Regions from separate parts of the Gilliamella sp. B2923 genome, predicted to be linked through region 2. Evidence: riboswitches for the same ligand, from Rfam matches in the RefSeq annotation. Region 2 holds a riboswitch; the other holds the start of a gene.
The links. A riboswitch is a leader RNA that binds a small molecule or an ion and turns the genes downstream of it on or off. The one in region 2 is predicted to bind preQ1.
Positions count from the first base shown of each region.

Region 1: another riboswitch for preQ1. It lies ahead of queF (preQ(1) synthase); the one in region 2 lies ahead of queD (6-carboxytetrahydropterin synthase QueD).

Region 1 is NZ_JAFNNZ010000001.1:601,767-610,528, forward strand. It holds gene hemN (oxygen-independent coproporphyrinogen III oxidase) at 1-504, opposite strand, end outside; gene yihI (Der GTPase-activating protein YihI) at 794-1,294, opposite strand; gene coaA (type I pantothenate kinase) at 1,460-2,395, shown strand; gene J3U42_RS02600 (DUF1090 domain-containing protein) at 2,413-2,850, shown strand; PreQ1 riboswitch class I at 3,107-3,151, shown strand; gene queF (preQ(1) synthase) at 3,154-3,627, shown strand; gene queC (7-cyano-7-deazaguanine synthase QueC) at 3,655-4,314, shown strand; gene J3U42_RS02615 (acyltransferase family protein) at 4,336-5,496, shown strand; gene J3U42_RS02620 (7-cyano-7-deazaguanine/7-aminomethyl-7-deazaguanine transporter) at 5,614-6,300, shown strand; gene J3U42_RS02625 (alpha-2-macroglobulin family protein) at 6,580-8,762, shown strand, end outside.
Region 2 is NZ_JAFNNZ010000008.1:33,770-42,531, forward strand. It holds gene J3U42_RS09210 (hypothetical protein) at 1-609, shown strand, start outside; partial or broken gene bamD (outer membrane protein assembly factor BamD) at 793-1,515, opposite strand; gene rluD (23S rRNA pseudouridine(1911/1915/1917) synthase RluD) at 1,609-2,583, shown strand; gene pgeF (peptidoglycan editing factor PgeF) at 2,592-3,356, shown strand; gene J3U42_RS09230 (7-carboxy-7-deazaguanine synthase QueE) at 3,690-4,304, opposite strand; gene queD (6-carboxytetrahydropterin synthase QueD) at 4,307-4,729, opposite strand; PreQ1 riboswitch class I at 4,733-4,778, opposite strand; gene clpB (ATP-dependent chaperone ClpB) at 5,064-7,634, shown strand; gene J3U42_RS09245 (hypothetical protein) at 7,735-8,328, opposite strand; gene J3U42_RS09250 (Cof-type HAD-IIB family hydrolase) at 8,711-8,762, shown strand, end outside.

The DNA.
Region 1 (8,762 bases), on a different contig from region 2:
TAAATGGTCGATTGTATCGGGCGTTATTTCACGTGGATCGATTTCAATCGATAGCTCGGCATCATCAGCAAAATGAAAATGCTGCTTAAGCGATGCCATAAGTCGTGCTATTTCCTCATCGGTTAAAAAGGTAGGGGTGCCGCCTCCCCAGTGCATTTGTGATACGGTGCGGTTTTTAAATAGCGGGGCACGACTTTCGATCTCTACATCAAGCGCATCTAAATATTGGGTAACTTTGTGTGTTTGCCGGGTGATGAGCTTGTTGCATCCGCAAAAATAACAAAGTTTATGGCAAAACGGAATATGGATATAGAGCGATAATGGGCGATCATGATAGCGTGTCGCTGCGGTGATAAAATCTTGCTCATTGAAACTCTCATTAAACTCGAGCGCCGTTGGATAAGAGGTATAACGTGGGCCGGAATAATTGTATTTTTCAATTAACGCTTGATCCCATAACTGAGTTTGCGTGGGATTATTTTGATTTAAACCTGAATTTGACATTGCTTTTTTTATAACCTTTTTCAGTGGCTTTATATTTTGTCTTTGATCTGGTTTTCATTTTGATTCGATTGGTCTTATGTAAAAATAATAACACGCAAATAAGTAACCCAAAATATAAACTTAACATAATTAACATTGGCATTATGATTGGCTCACCGGAATAAATTTATTCATAATCAAAATACCTATTTAAGGTGTAATTAACAGGTAGAATATAATTAACCGTCATTATATTCTACCCAATAATATTGATTATATTACAACTTAATTGAAAAATGGTTAAGATGAATTAATTGCGCTTTAACAAACTGACTATATCTTCTTTCTTGTCTAGCTCGTCTTCAAATTCGTCAAAATCTTCGTCGGTATAACCAAGCTCTTGCATCAATTGATCGATACGATTTAACTGCTTATCCAGATAATTTTGCTGTTCGGCAGTTAGCTTATGATCTTGTTCAACCAGATCGAGTAGCTGATCAAGTTTTGGATCATTTTCCAACTGTTCTAGCTCTTGCTGTGGTGTTAAGGTTTGCTTAACAGGCTTAGATTGTTTAACAGCCGGAGTGTGGGTTGCTTGTGGTTCAACCACTAATGATATCGGTTTTTTACTGCCTATTCGAGGGTCTTGACTAACTGAGTTTGCCTTTTTTTGGCGATTGTCACTATCGCCATTAAAGCGTGAGCCGCTCGGTAACCCTTTGTGTTTGCGTTTACGCTTCAATTCACGAGATGCTTCATTAATCTCTTGACGCGTTTTTTTGGGTTTTTGTTTCGATTTATTTTTTAACATACAATCTCTGTCTAATTTGACTAAATATTTACCTGCTATATTTTAACAGTAACTGATGAATATAGCTATGATGAACACGCTAAGTGAAATTCTGATTGTAAAACATGGCAATTGTGTATAATCTGAGCCCAATAATTTGTTAGTGTGAAGCAGTGAGAATATAACATGAACAATCATTTGAGCCCTTATATGCAATTTAGCCGTCAAGAGTGGGCAAGCTTGCGTAATGCGGTACCAATGACTTTAAGCTCAACCGAGCTAAGCTCCTTACAAGGGATTAATGAAGATCTATCTATGGATGAAGTAAGTGAAATCTATTTACCTTTATCCAGATTGCTCAATTATTATATTAACAACTGTTTTAGTCGACAGGCAGTATTGGCCAAATTTTTAGGTAAAAGCCAAAAAATACCTTATGTCATTAGCATTGCCGGTAGTGTAGCTGTAGGGAAAAGTACGACAGCGCGCGTATTACAAGCGCTGTTAACACGTTGGCCTGAACATCGAAAAGTGGCATTAGTGACTACTGATGGATTTTTATATCCCAATAAATATCTCGAAGAACGAGGTATTATGAATAAAAAAGGCTTTCCGCAATCGTATGATATTAAAAAGCTGATCAACTTTGTGGCCGATGTAAAATCCGGTCAAGCGAAAGTTAAAGCGCCGGTTTATTCACATTTAGTTTACGATATTGTTGAAAACGAAGAGATTATTGTTGATAGCCCAGATATTCTCATTTTAGAAGGTTTAAACGTGTTACAAGGCACCATTAACTATCCGCAAGCGAATAATCGAGTATTTGTTTCTGATTATGTGGATTTTTCGATCTATGTCGATGCGGAGTTGTCGCTTTTACATGATTGGTATGTCAATCGATTTTTAAAATTCAGAGCAGGGGCATTTAGTGATCCTAACTCTTATTTTAATCACTATTCTCAGCTCCCGGAACAAGAAGCGATTAATATTGCCAACCGGCTTTGGCACGAGATTAATGAATTAAATTTAATTGAAAATATTTTACCGACTCGTGAAAGAGCCAGTTTAATTTTAACAAAAGGTAAGAATCACCAAGTGGATTGTGTGCAGTTAAGAAAATAAACTTAAGAGGAAACATTATGAAATCAATAATTAAGTCGTCTGTAAGTAAGTTTACACTGCTTTCATTTTTAACAACACTTACCCTAGGTGTTTGTGCAGCAAACGTTGATGATCATCAAGGGCAGACTTGTGCCGGCAAAAAAGAGGCGATTGAAGCGCAAATTGCTGAGGCACAAAAAACCGCTAATCTTGAGCCTGTTCAAGGATTAGAAAAAGCATTATTAAATGTCAAAATGCATTGTAATGATGATAGTTTAGAGGCCGAATATAAAAAAGATATTAATGAAAAAACTGAAAAAGTTGCCGAACGACAAAAAGATTTAGCTGAAGCAAAACTCAAAGGCGATGAGCAAAAAATTGCCCAAAAAACCTCGAAATTAAATGATGCTGAAAAAGAGTTAGCGCAAGCTAAAGACAAATTAGACAATTTTTACAAAGAACTGAAATCAAAATAAACGCTATTTTTGCAAGCTTTAATCTCTATTATCCTACAAATTAGTCATCCTAAGCAGAGTAACTATGTGAGTTATTTTGCTTATGATGACAACTCATTAACTTAATACGCATTGATATTGAATAAGCAAAATGACGGCGTTTTCTATGTAAATCCAGTTTAATTTAAATCCAGTGTAATTTGCCTTCACACCGTTATGGTTAGTTATTCACAAGCAGGCTGGACTTTTAGAACAAAAAAAGGTAAGGTGTGCGCCTTATCACGTGGTTCGTAAACCTCCCACGCAAAAAAACTAAGGAAAATTATGAGTAACGTTACACTACTAGGCGATCAGTCTGTTCGCTATCCAACTACCTATTGTCCGGAAATTCTCGAAACGTTTGACAATAAACATCCCGGTAATGACTATTTTGTTAAATTTAATTGCCCGGAATTTACCAGCCTTTGTCCTATCACAGGTCAACCTGATTTTGCGACGATTTATATTTCGTATGTGCCGAATATTAAAATGGTCGAAAGTAAATCACTTAAGCTCTATTTATTCAGCTTCCGTAATCATGGTGATTATCATGAAGATTGTATTAATATCATCATGAAAGATTTGATTAAATTAATGGATCCAAAATACATTGAAGTCTGGGGTAAATTTACACCTCGTGGCGGTATTTCTATCGATCCATATGCAAATTACGGTAAACCCGGCACTAACTGGGAACAAATTGCGCTTAATCGTTTAGCTAATCACGATCTTTATCCTGAAAAAGTCGATAATCGTTAATCTCATCATCCTAACAGGAAATTTTTAATGCAACATCGTAAAGCACTTGTGATATTTTCTGGTGGGCAAGATTCAACCACTTGCCTACTGCAAGCAATTGCTGATTATGGGCGTGAAAACGTTGAAACAATCAGCTTTCAATATGGTCAACGACATGCCATTGAGCTTGAAAAAGCCAAATGGATTGCTGACGATCTTGGTGTAAAGCAAACCGTCATTGACACTTCAGTGATTAAACAAACGACCAATAATGCCTTGATTGATGACTCGCAAGAGATTAAATCAGCTCAAGAAGGGAATTATCCTAATACTTTTGTTGACGGGCGTAATATGCTATTTTTATTGTTAGCCGGGTGTTATGCCAAACAGCAAGGTATTAAAGATATCATTATTGGCGTATGTGAAACCGATTTCAGTGGTTATCCGGATTGTCGAGATATCTTTATTAAATCCATGAATGTCTCGATGAATTTAGCCTTGGATTACACGTTTAACATCATCACCCCATTAATGTATCTGACTAAAGCGCAAACATGGGAAATGGCTGATAAACTCGGTTATCTTGATTATATCCGGCAACACACTCACACTTGTTATTATGGGGTTGACGGCGGATGTGGTCAGTGTCCTAGTTGCGAGTTACGTGACAAAGGGTTAAATGAGTATCTAACCCATAGCACTAGATAGCATTATTTAAAGGGGAAATGCATGTCTGACAATCATCAACGATTAGTCTCATTGGATGTATTGCGAGGAATGACCATTGCAGGAATGATTTTAGTGAATAATCCCGGGTCGCCAAATGCTATTTATCCTTTACTTAGGCATGCTAAATGGAACGGGCTGACTTTTGCCGATCTCATCTTTCCATTATTTATGTTTATTATGGGAGTGTCGACTTATATTTCCTTAAATAAATTAGAATTTAAGCTTAATAAGATTCTGCTAATTAAAATTTTGAAAAGAACGCTGATCATTTTTGCTATTGGATTATTCATTGCTTGGTTTTCGGGTTTTCTTGCTTTGTATAAGCATTTTAATTGGCTGCCGTTTCATGAGCGGATGGTTGAATCTTTGTCTTGCATAGATCAAATCCGAATTATGGGCATTTTACAACGTTTAGCGATCTGTTATTTGTTTTCTTCTCTTATTATTTTATGTTTTGATAGAAAATATTTGCCTGTTCTGATCGTTCAAATATTACTCTTTTATTTTTTCATCTTATATTTGGGCGACGGGTTTGAGCAAAAAAATAACAACATTATTGCTAAAGTCGATAGAATGATTTTGGGTCAAGAGCGTATGTATCTGGATAATGGTATGTATTTTGAACCGGAAGGGGTATTAAGTACTTTTCCGGCCATTGCTCAAGTCCTTATCGGCTTTTGTATAGCCAAACAAATATTTGCAACTAATGTCAATGTCGACAAAATAAAAATCTTGATTAAATACGGAATAATTTTTTCAATAATAGGGTTTATTTTAAGTTTTATCTGCCCAATTAATAAAAAAATCTGGTCACCGTCATTTGTATTGGTGACTTGTGCTATAGGTTGTGTCTTATTTGCCTTATTAATTTGGTTGATTGATATCAAAAAATACAAAAACGCCGTTCATTGTTTTATCCCCTTTGGCATGAATTCTTTATTCATTTTTGTTGTCGCCGGTATTATTTCGATTATAACGCGTAGAATGACGCTGGTTTTTCATTCTGATTCACTCAGTTTGCGACAATTTCTGTATTCAAAAGTTTTAGCGCAATATTTTGGAAACTATCCCAGTTCTTTTATCTATGCCTTATTCATTGTCGTGATTTGTTGGTTGATTGCTTTTATTTTATATAAAAAGCATTTTTTTATAACAATTTAAAAATATTAGATATCGATGTAATTAAATTCGGCTTATCCGACATTTTTAACCTTAATTACATCATTTTTACGTTAAAGATTATGGGTTCTCTCACCCCATTTAAAAAAGGAAACGAATATGTATTTGAATATTCACTCTGAAACACTTCAGAACAAATTTAATTCAGCTCAGCAGCGCAAGGCGCTTTGCTGGCTCTCTTTTTTTCATATTTTAGTTATTGCATCAAGCAATTATCTGGTACAAATCCCATTTGATATCTTCGGTTTTCATACCACTTGGGGAGCATTTACCTTTCCATTTATCTTTTTAACCACCGATTTAACCATTCGGGTATTTGGTGCTAGTCTTGCCAGAAAAATTATCTTTGTTGTTATGATACCGGCATTACTGTTCTCTTATTCCATTTCGGTTGTGTTTTTTGAAGGGCATTGGATGGGATTTTCAGCTTTATCTGATTTTAATACTTTTGTTTTTCGAATAGCATTAGCCAGTTTTGCCGCTTATTTGGTTGGGCAGCTTATGGATATTACTGTGTTTAATTATTTACGTAAAAATAAAGCATGGTGGGTTGCCCCTTCGGCATCAGCGGTGTTAGGTAATGGTATAGATACTATCGTCTTTTTTGCCATTGCCTTTTATCAAAGTAGCGACGAATTTATGGCCAATCATTGGATCGAGATTGCTGCAATTGACTATAGTTTTAAAATTTTGATTTGTGGATTATTCTTCTTACCGCTTTATGGTGTAATTTTAAATTTGATCTTAAAAAGATTAATTTCGAAGCCTAAAGTGAGTCAATTTTAATTCTTTGCTTTAATTAAGTTAACTTACTTGAATTTAAACCGCAAAAATCATTAAAAAATCCTAAAAAACTCATCTTATGTTTTGCCCATTTAGATGAGTTTTCTCTCAAAGATTCGAATTCTAAATAATCTTTATCTCAAAAGGGTTATTCATTAATTCTCTTTTTTTCAAAATTTTTTAGAAAGCGCTTTGTCTATTGGTCAGTACAGTGCATAATATATACAAAAAGTAGTATATATAATTCAAAGAAAATTAAAATAATTAAGGAACGGTGAAATAATGAAATTTATCAAGAAGTTAGCTGTTTTTAGTGTATTTCTGGCTCTTTCCGGTTGCGATGATAGCAATCAGAATCAAAATGTTGGAAGTGAGCCAATCGATAACAATTCCCAAATGCAGTCGGCTAGTAGTTCTATTGCACCCACTGAACAACAATCCACCAACAAACCGAATTTTTCGCCTACATCTGAATTAATTCAAAAGTATAACGGCAAACAATTGAAAGTTATTGATGCTTCTGAAGCAATTATTGATGGTTCAAGCACATTGGTCGTTACTTTCTCTGTTCCTATTAATCCACAACTCAATTTTTCTAATTTACTAAGACTAGTGGATACTGAAAAAGGGACTGTTGATGGTGCATGGGAACTATCAAACGATGGATTGCAATTAAGACTTCGATATTTAGAACCAAATCGTAGATTACTATTAACAATTGATAAATTGCTATCAGGCATCAATGACAGTCATTTACAAAGTGTTTATCAAACTTATTTGACGACAAGTTCTCGCGAGCCTATCATCAAATTTACTAGTTCAGGTATTTTACTACCAAGTAAATCAATGAGTGGAATCCCTGTAACAACGTTGAATGTCAATAAAGTTGATATTAATTTTTTTAAAGTGAAGCCAGAAAAATTCGCCTCTTTTTTTTCGAACAGCCGTAATCTATCAACTTCTGTTGATGCTTACGATTTTAATTATATGAAACAATATTTCGATTTAGTTTATTCCTCTCGCTTTGAGCTAAATCCTAAACCAAATGTTCAGGAAAATATGTTAATTAATATTTCTAATATACCTGAGCTTAAAGAAGAAGGTGTCTATTTAGCGATAATGACTAAGACTGGCGATCTCGTCAGAGCCGCTCCATCCTCTGTTTTTTCAATTAGTAATATTGGTATTTCAGTTCATAAGTATTCAAATAAAAATCTACTGGTAATGACCCATGCACTAGATGATGGAGCACCATTAGGCAATATTAAAATAACATTACATAGTATTGATGATAGTAAGGGCCCTATCACTGTAAGAACTGATGCAGAAGGTTATGCAGAAATTTCAATGCCAGATAGCAGTTATTATTATTTGACGGCAAGCGATGATCAGCAAATTTCATTTGTTGACGTCAGATTTAATGGTTTAAATCTGACGGATTTTAATCTTTCCGGTGATCGATATAGGGATAAACAACTTTTTGTTTTTGGTCCTCGTGATTTATATCGTCCTGGTGAAACAATCTTTTACAATGCGCTATTGCGTAATGCCGACGGTCAGATATTACCTGATCAACCAATTGTTGTTGAAATAAAAACACCAGAAGGACGATCTATTGGGAATGGTTCTATACCAAGTCAATCTGATAACCATGGATTATATCAATTCAAATATACTATCCCTCTTGATGCAGCAACCGGTAAATGGTCGCTTCAATTTAATGTAGGTGATGATAAAGAAAATATTACCTATTTTAATGTAGAAGAATTTTTGCCGGAACGAATGGCTTTGGACATTAATTCGTCGTCATCTAAACCTATATTAGCTAATGAAGATGTTAAATTTGATATTAAAGGTCGTTATCTATATGGGGCTCCAACTTCGGGCAATACGATTGAAGTAAGAGCATACATGAAAAAAATTGATAAGCTTGCCGGTTTAAATGATTTCATAATAGGTCAGTATATTGAAGATAGAGATTTTGATGAACTTTTCGATGAAGAAAAAAAATTAGATTCAAATGGTGAGACAGTAATAAAGACTTCATCAGAAGACTTTAAAGAACCAACATTAATTGGTGTGTCAGTTAGTTTACTCGATCCTGGCGGTCGACCTGTTACTCGTAATGCAACTCAACAGGTTTGGCCAACAGAAAACATGCCAGCTATCCGTCCAATGTTTTCTAAAAGCGAATATTATAATTATAGATCAGATAGTTATAATGAACGCTACACAATAGATAAGGATAAGACCGCTGAATTTGATATAGCGTACATCAATACCGACGGTGAAAAATTGGCGACCAATAATCTTACCACACGCATTATCAGAGAACGCCGTAATTATTATTGGTCTTGGGAGAATTATGGTGGATGGAGACAAGAATATAAAACCAATCAGTTTGTCGTTCAAGAAGAACAATTATCGATTGCCTCTGATAATGTTGCAAGAGTAAGTTTTCAACC
Region 2 (8,762 bases):
CGTACATTTGAATTTCGTTGTTTCACTCGGCGCTCATTTATTTTTTTCACAATATCAATAGTTAGTTTTACTCTGTTAGTCACATGTTGTCTCATTTTTTTATTTATCTCTGATGCTGTCATGCCTTTGATCCCCAAACAATATTTTAAGGTGATTTTTTTTGGTGGAATCATTGTGTTGAGCTTACTTTCTGGCGTTTTGTTTGCTATAGGTATTGTGAGTTTCTTCCGTAAAAAAATGACGATTAATGCCAATTCATATTCGATTAATATTGATGACCATAAAAAATTGAATCAAATGTTTCAATGGTCAGCATTACAAAAAGTAATAAGATTGAAAGTCGAAAACACTGTTTGGGTTAATCAAACACTTATCCTTGAGTTTGACAATAAGCGTATTAAGATGCTGACAGTAAAGGGGAAAATTCCTCTATTATCCAAAAAAGATATCGATCAGTTTTTTGAATTCACACAATATCTTCATGAACAAGTTCTCAAACCAGATTTTACATTAATCTCGGTGGATCAAACTTTATCTTCTAAAACAGCTGAATTTCTAGTGAATGCTTCACATGATTTAGAAAATCGTTACCTTTATGTCAGAAAGTAGGTCATGCGCATTTATTTTTTATACATTGTGATAAAACAATGGCTATTTAAATGTTTAAATAGCCATCAACTGTTTTGATAAACTTTAATTGTCTCTTAACTGGTGAATATATTAGCCACCATTAAACACACTTAAGAAACGTGAGAAGAAAGATTTTTTCTCTTCAGCTGGTATATTTTCGATATTGGCTTGAATAAGTTGATCGACTTTTTTGGCTTCATCAACTAAACCCAGTTCGTTATAAGCATTACGCATTAATAATAATGCTGATTTAGTTGAGTCTGTATCAGGGAACATTGCCAGCATTTGGGTGACACGATTGATAACTGCAACATAAGCGCCACGTTTAGTATAAAATTGCGCTACTTTTAATTCATATCGAGCCATGCGATTTTTCAAAAAGACTAATCGTTTTTTGGCATCTGCTGCATATTGGCTAGTTGGAAAACTGGAAACTAAATAAGTAAAATCTTTAAATGCGGCGGCAGCGAATTCTGGATCACGATCTGAACGGTCAACGTTAAACCATCCCTGAATCATATTATCGTCTTGAGCCATATTGGTAATACCACGCATATAAATAACCCAATCGATGTTTGGATGCGTTGGATTCAATTTTAAAAAGCGGTCGATCGAGGCTATAGCAAGGGGTAAGTCAGCAGATTTGTAATAGGCATAAATTAAATCGAGTTGCACTTGCTGGGAGTACGGACCGAATGGATAGCTTTTATCCATTGCCTCTAAAATCGTGATACTGGATTTGATATTGCCATTTTCAAGCTCTGATTTAGCTTTACTGTGCAGTTCAATCTCTGGTACATATTCAACTTCGGGTTTGGTTGAGGTACAGCCTATTAGCGCACCACATAGAGCGATAGCTAACAAAGAGTGTAAATGTAATTTCATTCAGTTTTCAATCCAAAATATAATTAAACATTAAAGGCTAGGATTAGTATATAATACTCTAAAACAGATGAGCTTAAAATAGATAAATTACACATGCAAGAGTTAAAATTATCAACTGAAATTGAAGCAAGCCAACTGGGAATGCGTTTAGATCAAGCATTATCAGAGCTTTTTCCCGATTATTCACGCTCAAGAATTAAAGATTGGATCGTTAACAATAAAGTGATGGTTAATAACGATATTGTTAACAAACCTAAAGAAAAGGTACTGGGCGGTGAAAAAATAACGATCAATGCTGAAATTGAAGAAGAGACCTATCATCAACCGGAAAATATTCCACTTGATATCGTTTATGAAGATGATGATATTTTAGTTATCAATAAACCTCGTGACCTTGTTGTGCACCCCGGTGCCGGCAATCCAAATGGTACGGTTTTAAATGCGTTGCTTTATCACTATCCGGAGATAGCACGGGTACCACGAGCGGGTATAGTGCATCGGCTTGATAAAGATACCACCGGACTTATGGTTGTGGCTAAAACCATTGTTGCTCAAACGCATCTGGTTGAATCACTCCAATTACGGGAAATTACACGTGAGTATGAAGCGGTTGCTATGGGGATTATTACAGCCGGTGGGACAATCGAGCAGCCGATTACTCGTCATCCGACTAAACGCACTCATATGGCTGTTTTTCCAACCGGCAAGCCTGCGACTACCCATTATCGTGTTATGGAAAAGTACCGCTTACATACTCGTTTAAGACTGCGGTTAGAGACCGGTCGAACTCACCAAATCCGTGTCCATATGGCGCATATAGCGCATCCTTTAGTGGGCGATCCTCTCTATGGCGGTCGTCCAAGACCGCCAAAAGGAGCGAGTGAATCGTTTATTCAAACTTTACGTAATTTTGACAGACAAGCTTTACATGCTACTATGTTAAAACTGTTTCATCCGGTCACTGGTGAACAAATGCAATGGCATGCACCTATTCCGGATGATATGCAAAAATTAATACAAGCATTACAAGAAGATACAGAACTTCATAAAGATGAAATAGATTGGTAACAAATATGATTAAATCGATTTACCCCTACTGGTCAGCGCCAAAAAATATTCGGGCATTTACTTCAACACGAATCGGAGGCGTCAGTAAGGCGCCTTATGATAGCTTAAATTTAGGTAGTCGAACGGCTGATAATTTAACCGATGTTTGTCAAAATCGTCAGCGTATAATTGAAGCCGAGCATATCCCCAGCGAGCCATATTGGTTAAATCAAACGCATAGTAATAAAGTCCTTGATATCTCATCGATTCCCCTTCAAGCCCCGAGCGGCATGATAAATCAAAACGAAGCTCAAGCAGATGCTTCTTATACCAGTCAAGCTAAACAAGTAAGTGTTGTGTTAACCGCTGACTGTATGCCGGTACTCTTTTGTTCAATCAAAGGCGATGAGGTTGCCGCTGCTCACGCCGGTTGGCGAGGGCTTTGTAATGGTATTTTAGAAGAAACCGTGAAAAAGTTTTCTTGTCCGGTCAATGAAATCTTAGCGTGGCTTGGGCCGGCTATTAGTCAACAAAAGTTTGAAGTCGGCGAAGAAGTCAAGCAAGCCTTTGAACAAGTTGACGCTAAAGCCAGTGCGGCTTTTAAATTAATTAATGCAAATCAGCAAAAATATTTGGCCAACCTTTATTTAATTGCCAAACAACGTTTGCAAGCAATGGGCATTTTAAAAATTTTTGGTGGTGATTATTGTACCTATATCGAGCAAGACAAATTCTTTTCGTATCGTCGTGATCAGACCACCGGCCGAATGGCAACGATGATTTGGTTTGAATAACATTACGATTGGATTCAACTTCATTATTTTTTACATCGAAAGCCTAATTATGCTCTTGCATAGAGTCTTCCGATTATTGCGTTTTTATCGCTGATAAAAGCGGCAGTAGCTCATTTTCCTATCGTTTATACTTCATCTTGATAAACGGTATTTTTTGATTCAATCTATAAGGCTAAAATAACAAATCCAATTCGCCTTCTTGTTCCACTTTGGCGCTTGAAAGATTGATTTAAATCCGCTTCAAATAATAGAAAAAAACATGCCTCTTAGTCATTGTCGAACATAATTTTTAGTTGTCAGATAAAGCGTGCGACTGAATCAGCTTTAATGCAATTATTCGATGCCAGCAAATTTATGAGTCTGCAAACTTAACAGCCATTTATTATTTTCGCGACCCTCATTAATTTTGCCTAACAAAGTAATAGTGTCATGCATATTCATCACGCCATTATTTTCACAAGGGGAAAGATAATAGCGTTTTGCATCAATTTGCTTTTCAATATATTGGCAAAATGGTAGAAAATCGGGGTGATTTTCGACAACAATTCGCACTTCATCGGCGGTCGGTTGGGCGATTTTTTGATAGCGAGATTGATAGCAAAATTTAGGGCTTAGTGCGATATAGTCAATCAGCAGATCGACTTTGCCAAGACCATTACTCTCAATGGCAATAAAATAACCGGCTTGTTTGAGTGATAAGAGCAGCTCCGGCAACGCTTTAACCATAGTCGGCTCACCGCCGGTGATAATAATATTTTTGCTTTGATACTGCTTAAGCGTTGCTAATAGTTGCGTTAAGGTAAATCGGCTAAATCGGCGAAAATCGGTATCACACCATGCACAATTCAAATTACAACCGGCAAAGCGAATAAAAATTGCCGGCATACCAGTATTGTAACCTTCGCCCTGTAAAGATTCGAAGATTTCAACAATGCGAAATTCAGTCATTTTTAGCTCCGGCGGTACTCGCAGTAAGATGTCGGGGTTTCCCAAAGTTTGATCATCGAAACGGGTAGATATTGCGCTAAGCAATCGAAGATGTATTGACACATTCCTTCAGCAGTTGTACGGCAAGGAAAGGCAAAAATTTTACGATCCATCTGCTTTAATAAATCGGCAATCCGGCACTCGTTAGCGTTATTTTGGTTGTATAAATAAGCATGATCGAGCGGATCAACAATATGTTGTTTAACAATTGCTTTTAAATCAGCGTAATCCATGACCATATCAGCACTTGAGCCGCTGGTAATAAGTTCACCACTGATCTCCACTAATAAGCGATAGGTATGACCGTGCAGGTTATGACATTTTTTATTATGCCCGTCTAACATATGACAAGCATCAAATTGAAACTCTTTAGCTATTTTGAACATGATATTATCCTAGTTTTTTTACGTGGGATGGGTTACGAACCACGGTTAGATGACCTAACAAAACGAGCGGCTAATATAATAGATAAACGTTGATTTGTCATCTTTCAATTGTCATTTAATGATAGTTTAAGTAAACTGATGCGGTGATTTTCATCACGTTTTCTAATACAAGGTTAACTGTGTCTTATTTGCGTTGTTTTGTTGTATAAATTCTGTAAAAAAATATTCTCAATCAGCTCTTGAAATTTCATCTTCCACACTCATTTAGTGATCATGCAAATGGATTGAATGCTTCGCCATTTGATCCAAATCTATTGCACAGGAGATAAATAATATGAGGTTAGACAAACTCACAAATAAATTTCAACAAGCTTTAGCTGATGCGCAGTCTTTAGCATTAGGTAAAGATAATCAATATATCGAGCCTGTTCATGTACTTTCCGCCATGCTCAATCAAGAAGGCAGTAGTGTTAAACCATTATTAGCTTCGGCTGGCGCTAATATCGCTCTATTACAACAAGAATTAACTCAAGCGATTGATCGTTTGCCGCAAGTACAAGGTGCCGGCGGTGATGTGATACCTTCACAAGATTTTATTCGAGTACTAAATCTTTGTGACAAATTATCGCAAAAAAATGGCGATAGTTATATCTCATCTGAACTATTTATATTAGCCGCTTTAGAAGATAAAGGCAGTTTAAGTGACATACTTAAACGTAGTGGCGTGACGAAAGATAAATTTAATCAGGCGGTAAATCAAGTAAGAGGTAATGATAACGTGAACGATCCTAATGCAGAAGATCAACGTGGTGCGTTGAAAAAATACACTATCGATTTAACCGAACGTGCTGAACAAGGCAAACTCGATCCGGTTATTGGTCGTGATGAAGAGATTCGCCGTACTATACAAGTATTGCAACGTCGTACCAAAAATAACCCGGTACTTATTGGTGAGCCGGGGGTCGGTAAAACCGCTATCGTTGAAGGTTTAGCACAGCGTATTGTTAATCGTGAAGTACCGGAAGGGTTACGTAACAAACGTGTTTTATCATTAGATATGGGGGCTTTGATTGCCGGTGCTAAATATCGTGGTGAATTTGAAGAGCGTCTTAAAGCAGTACTTAAAGATATCGCCAAAGAAGAAGGCCGTATCATTCTATTTATTGATGAGATTCATACCATGGTTGGGGCAGGGAAAAGTGATGGTGCGATGGATGCCGGTAATATGTTAAAACCCGCATTGGCTCGGGGTGAATTGCACTGCGTGGGCGCAACCACTCTTGATGAATATCGTCAATATATTGAGAAAGATCCTGCGTTAGAACGCCGTTTCCAAAAAGTCTATGTGGCTGAACCAAGTGTTGAAGATACGATTGCCATTTTACGTGGTTTGAAAGAGCGTTATGAAATTCACCACCACGTACAAATTACCGATCCGGCTATTGTGGCGGCGGCAACGTTATCGCATCGTTATATTTCAGACCGTATGTTACCGGATAAAGCAATCGATTTAATCGATGAAGCGGCTTCGAGCATTCGTATGCAAATGGATTCTAAACCGGAATCATTAGATCGCCTTGAAAGACGCATTATTCAGCTAAAACTTGAGCAACAAGCACTTAAGAAAGAGTCTGATGATGCAAGTAAAAAACGACTTGAGATGCTAAATGATGAACTCGCTGAGAAAGAAAAACAATATGCGTCACTTGAAGAAGAATGGAAGTCAGAGAAGGCAGCAGTTTCGGGCACTCAAACTATCAAAACAGAGTTGGAGAAAGCTCGCACTGAAATAGAGCAAGCACGCCGTGCCGGTGATTTAAACAAAATGTCAGAATTACAATATGGCAAAATCCCGGAATTGGAAAAGAAACTTGCCTCAGCAACACAGTTAGAAGGCAAAACCATGAAGTTATTGCGTAACAAAGTGACCGATAACGAAATTGCCGAAGTATTATCGAAAGCAACCGGTATTCCTGTTTCCAGAATGCTCGAAAGCGAAAAAGATAAATTACTACACATGGAAGATGCGTTACATAAACGTGTTATTGGTCAAGATGAAGCGGTGGTTGCGGTGGCTAATGCGATTCGTCGTAGTCGTGCCGGGCTTTCTGATCCAAATAAACCGATCGGATCGTTCTTATTCTTAGGTCCAACTGGTGTAGGTAAAACTGAGCTTTGTAAAGCACTGGCAAACTTTATGTTTGATAGTGAAGATGCCATGGTGCGGATTGATATGTCAGAATTTATGGAAAAACACTCAGTCGCTCGATTAATTGGTGCGCCTCCGGGATACGTTGGTTACGAAGAAGGCGGCTATTTAACCGAAGCGGTAAGACGTCGACCATATTCAGTCATTTTACTTGATGAGGTTGAAAAAGCGCATCCGGATGTCTTTAATATTTTATTACAAGTATTAGATGACGGTCGCTTAACCGACGGGCAAGGTCGTACGGTTGATTTCCGCAATACGGTAATTATTATGACCTCTAATTTAGGCTCAGATCTTATTCAAGGTCAAGTCGAGTTAAGTTACGACGAAATGAAAGCGTTAGTGATGACTGTTGTCACTAAACACTTTAGACCGGAATTTATCAATCGTATTGACGAAACAGTGGTCTTCCACCCACTAGGTCAAGAAAACATTAAAGCGATTGCTAAAATTCAATTGGCACATGTTGAAAAACGCTTAGAAGAACGTGGCTATGAATTAGAAATCTCAGATGCCGCATTAGAACAGCTTGCGAAAGTTGGCTTCGATCCAATTTATGGTGCAAGACCGTTAAAACGTGCAATTCAACAAGAGATTGAAAATCCGTTAGCTCAACAAATTTTAGCAGGGAAATTAGTACCGGGTAAAACCATTCATTTGGACTTAGTCGGTGATAATATTGAAGCTAAACAGTAATTTGTGTGGTTGAATAATGAAAATAAAAACCGGAAAACATGATGTTTTCCGGTTTTTTTATTGGTAATGATTACTGAACAAATAATCTTAAGTAGCCTAATTATAAAGGACTGACTTTAGAGAATTTAAAGATAAATTCAGGCTCTTTGACTTTTCCGTCTAAAGTCAAACTTGATTCATAAATACAAGTATCGCTATCATCAAAGAATTGACCGGAAAATTTCACTTTTTGACCTTTTTTTAGGTTAGCAACAGCATCAAACAGTGGTGTAGAAGGTTGAATTAATGTGTTATGGAAACTATCCGAAATTGCGTTATTCCAAGTTTCGACATAAACATTTTTAGCTATCTCAATCTTTAAAATGCCCAGACCGTCTGAATTGGAATCAATTTTGCTTACCGTTCCAATCCAATCTTCGACCGTTAATGGTCCCATATTGGCACAAATCGTTTTGTTTCTTTCTCTTAGCGCATTACCTTTTTGCATATCATTATCAGCTTTTTTGGCTTTATCAATAGCGAGTAATGATGCATCGATTAAAACAGTTTGATTAGCGGGATACTGAATTTCCGGCTCAGACTCCTTTTTGCTCTCACTGCTATTACCGGCAAAAATGGCTAAGACTAAGAAGCCTACGCCGGCAATAATAATTTTTTTGCTTAAAGACATCTTCTTTTTGGTTGCGTCAGTCATAAAACATTCCTTTTTATTTCCATTGACTATAAAAAAAGCGATCACAGTTTAGATGAATCTCATTTTTTCTACAACACTGTTTTATTAATCGTGGCTAAGCATTTTGTTCGTTTTACCATGCTCGATGTTGATATATTGTTGATATTAGCAGTTAAACTTAGCTGTTTTATTGACTTGTCATCTGACCGAAATGTGATATCAATGCTTAAGATATCATCAGTATCAACACCATTAAAAAATAGCGTTGAGATTGCTCTATTAATAAGGATTACAATAATTCATCAAAAATAGAACAAGCATTAATCTTGCTAAATATTGCATAAAGTTGCATAATCAATCACGGTAATGATCTATCTCGTAAAATAAGTGAAAGGAAAAATGTATGATTAAGTTAATTATCAGTGATTTAGATGGTACTTTTTTAAACGACAGGG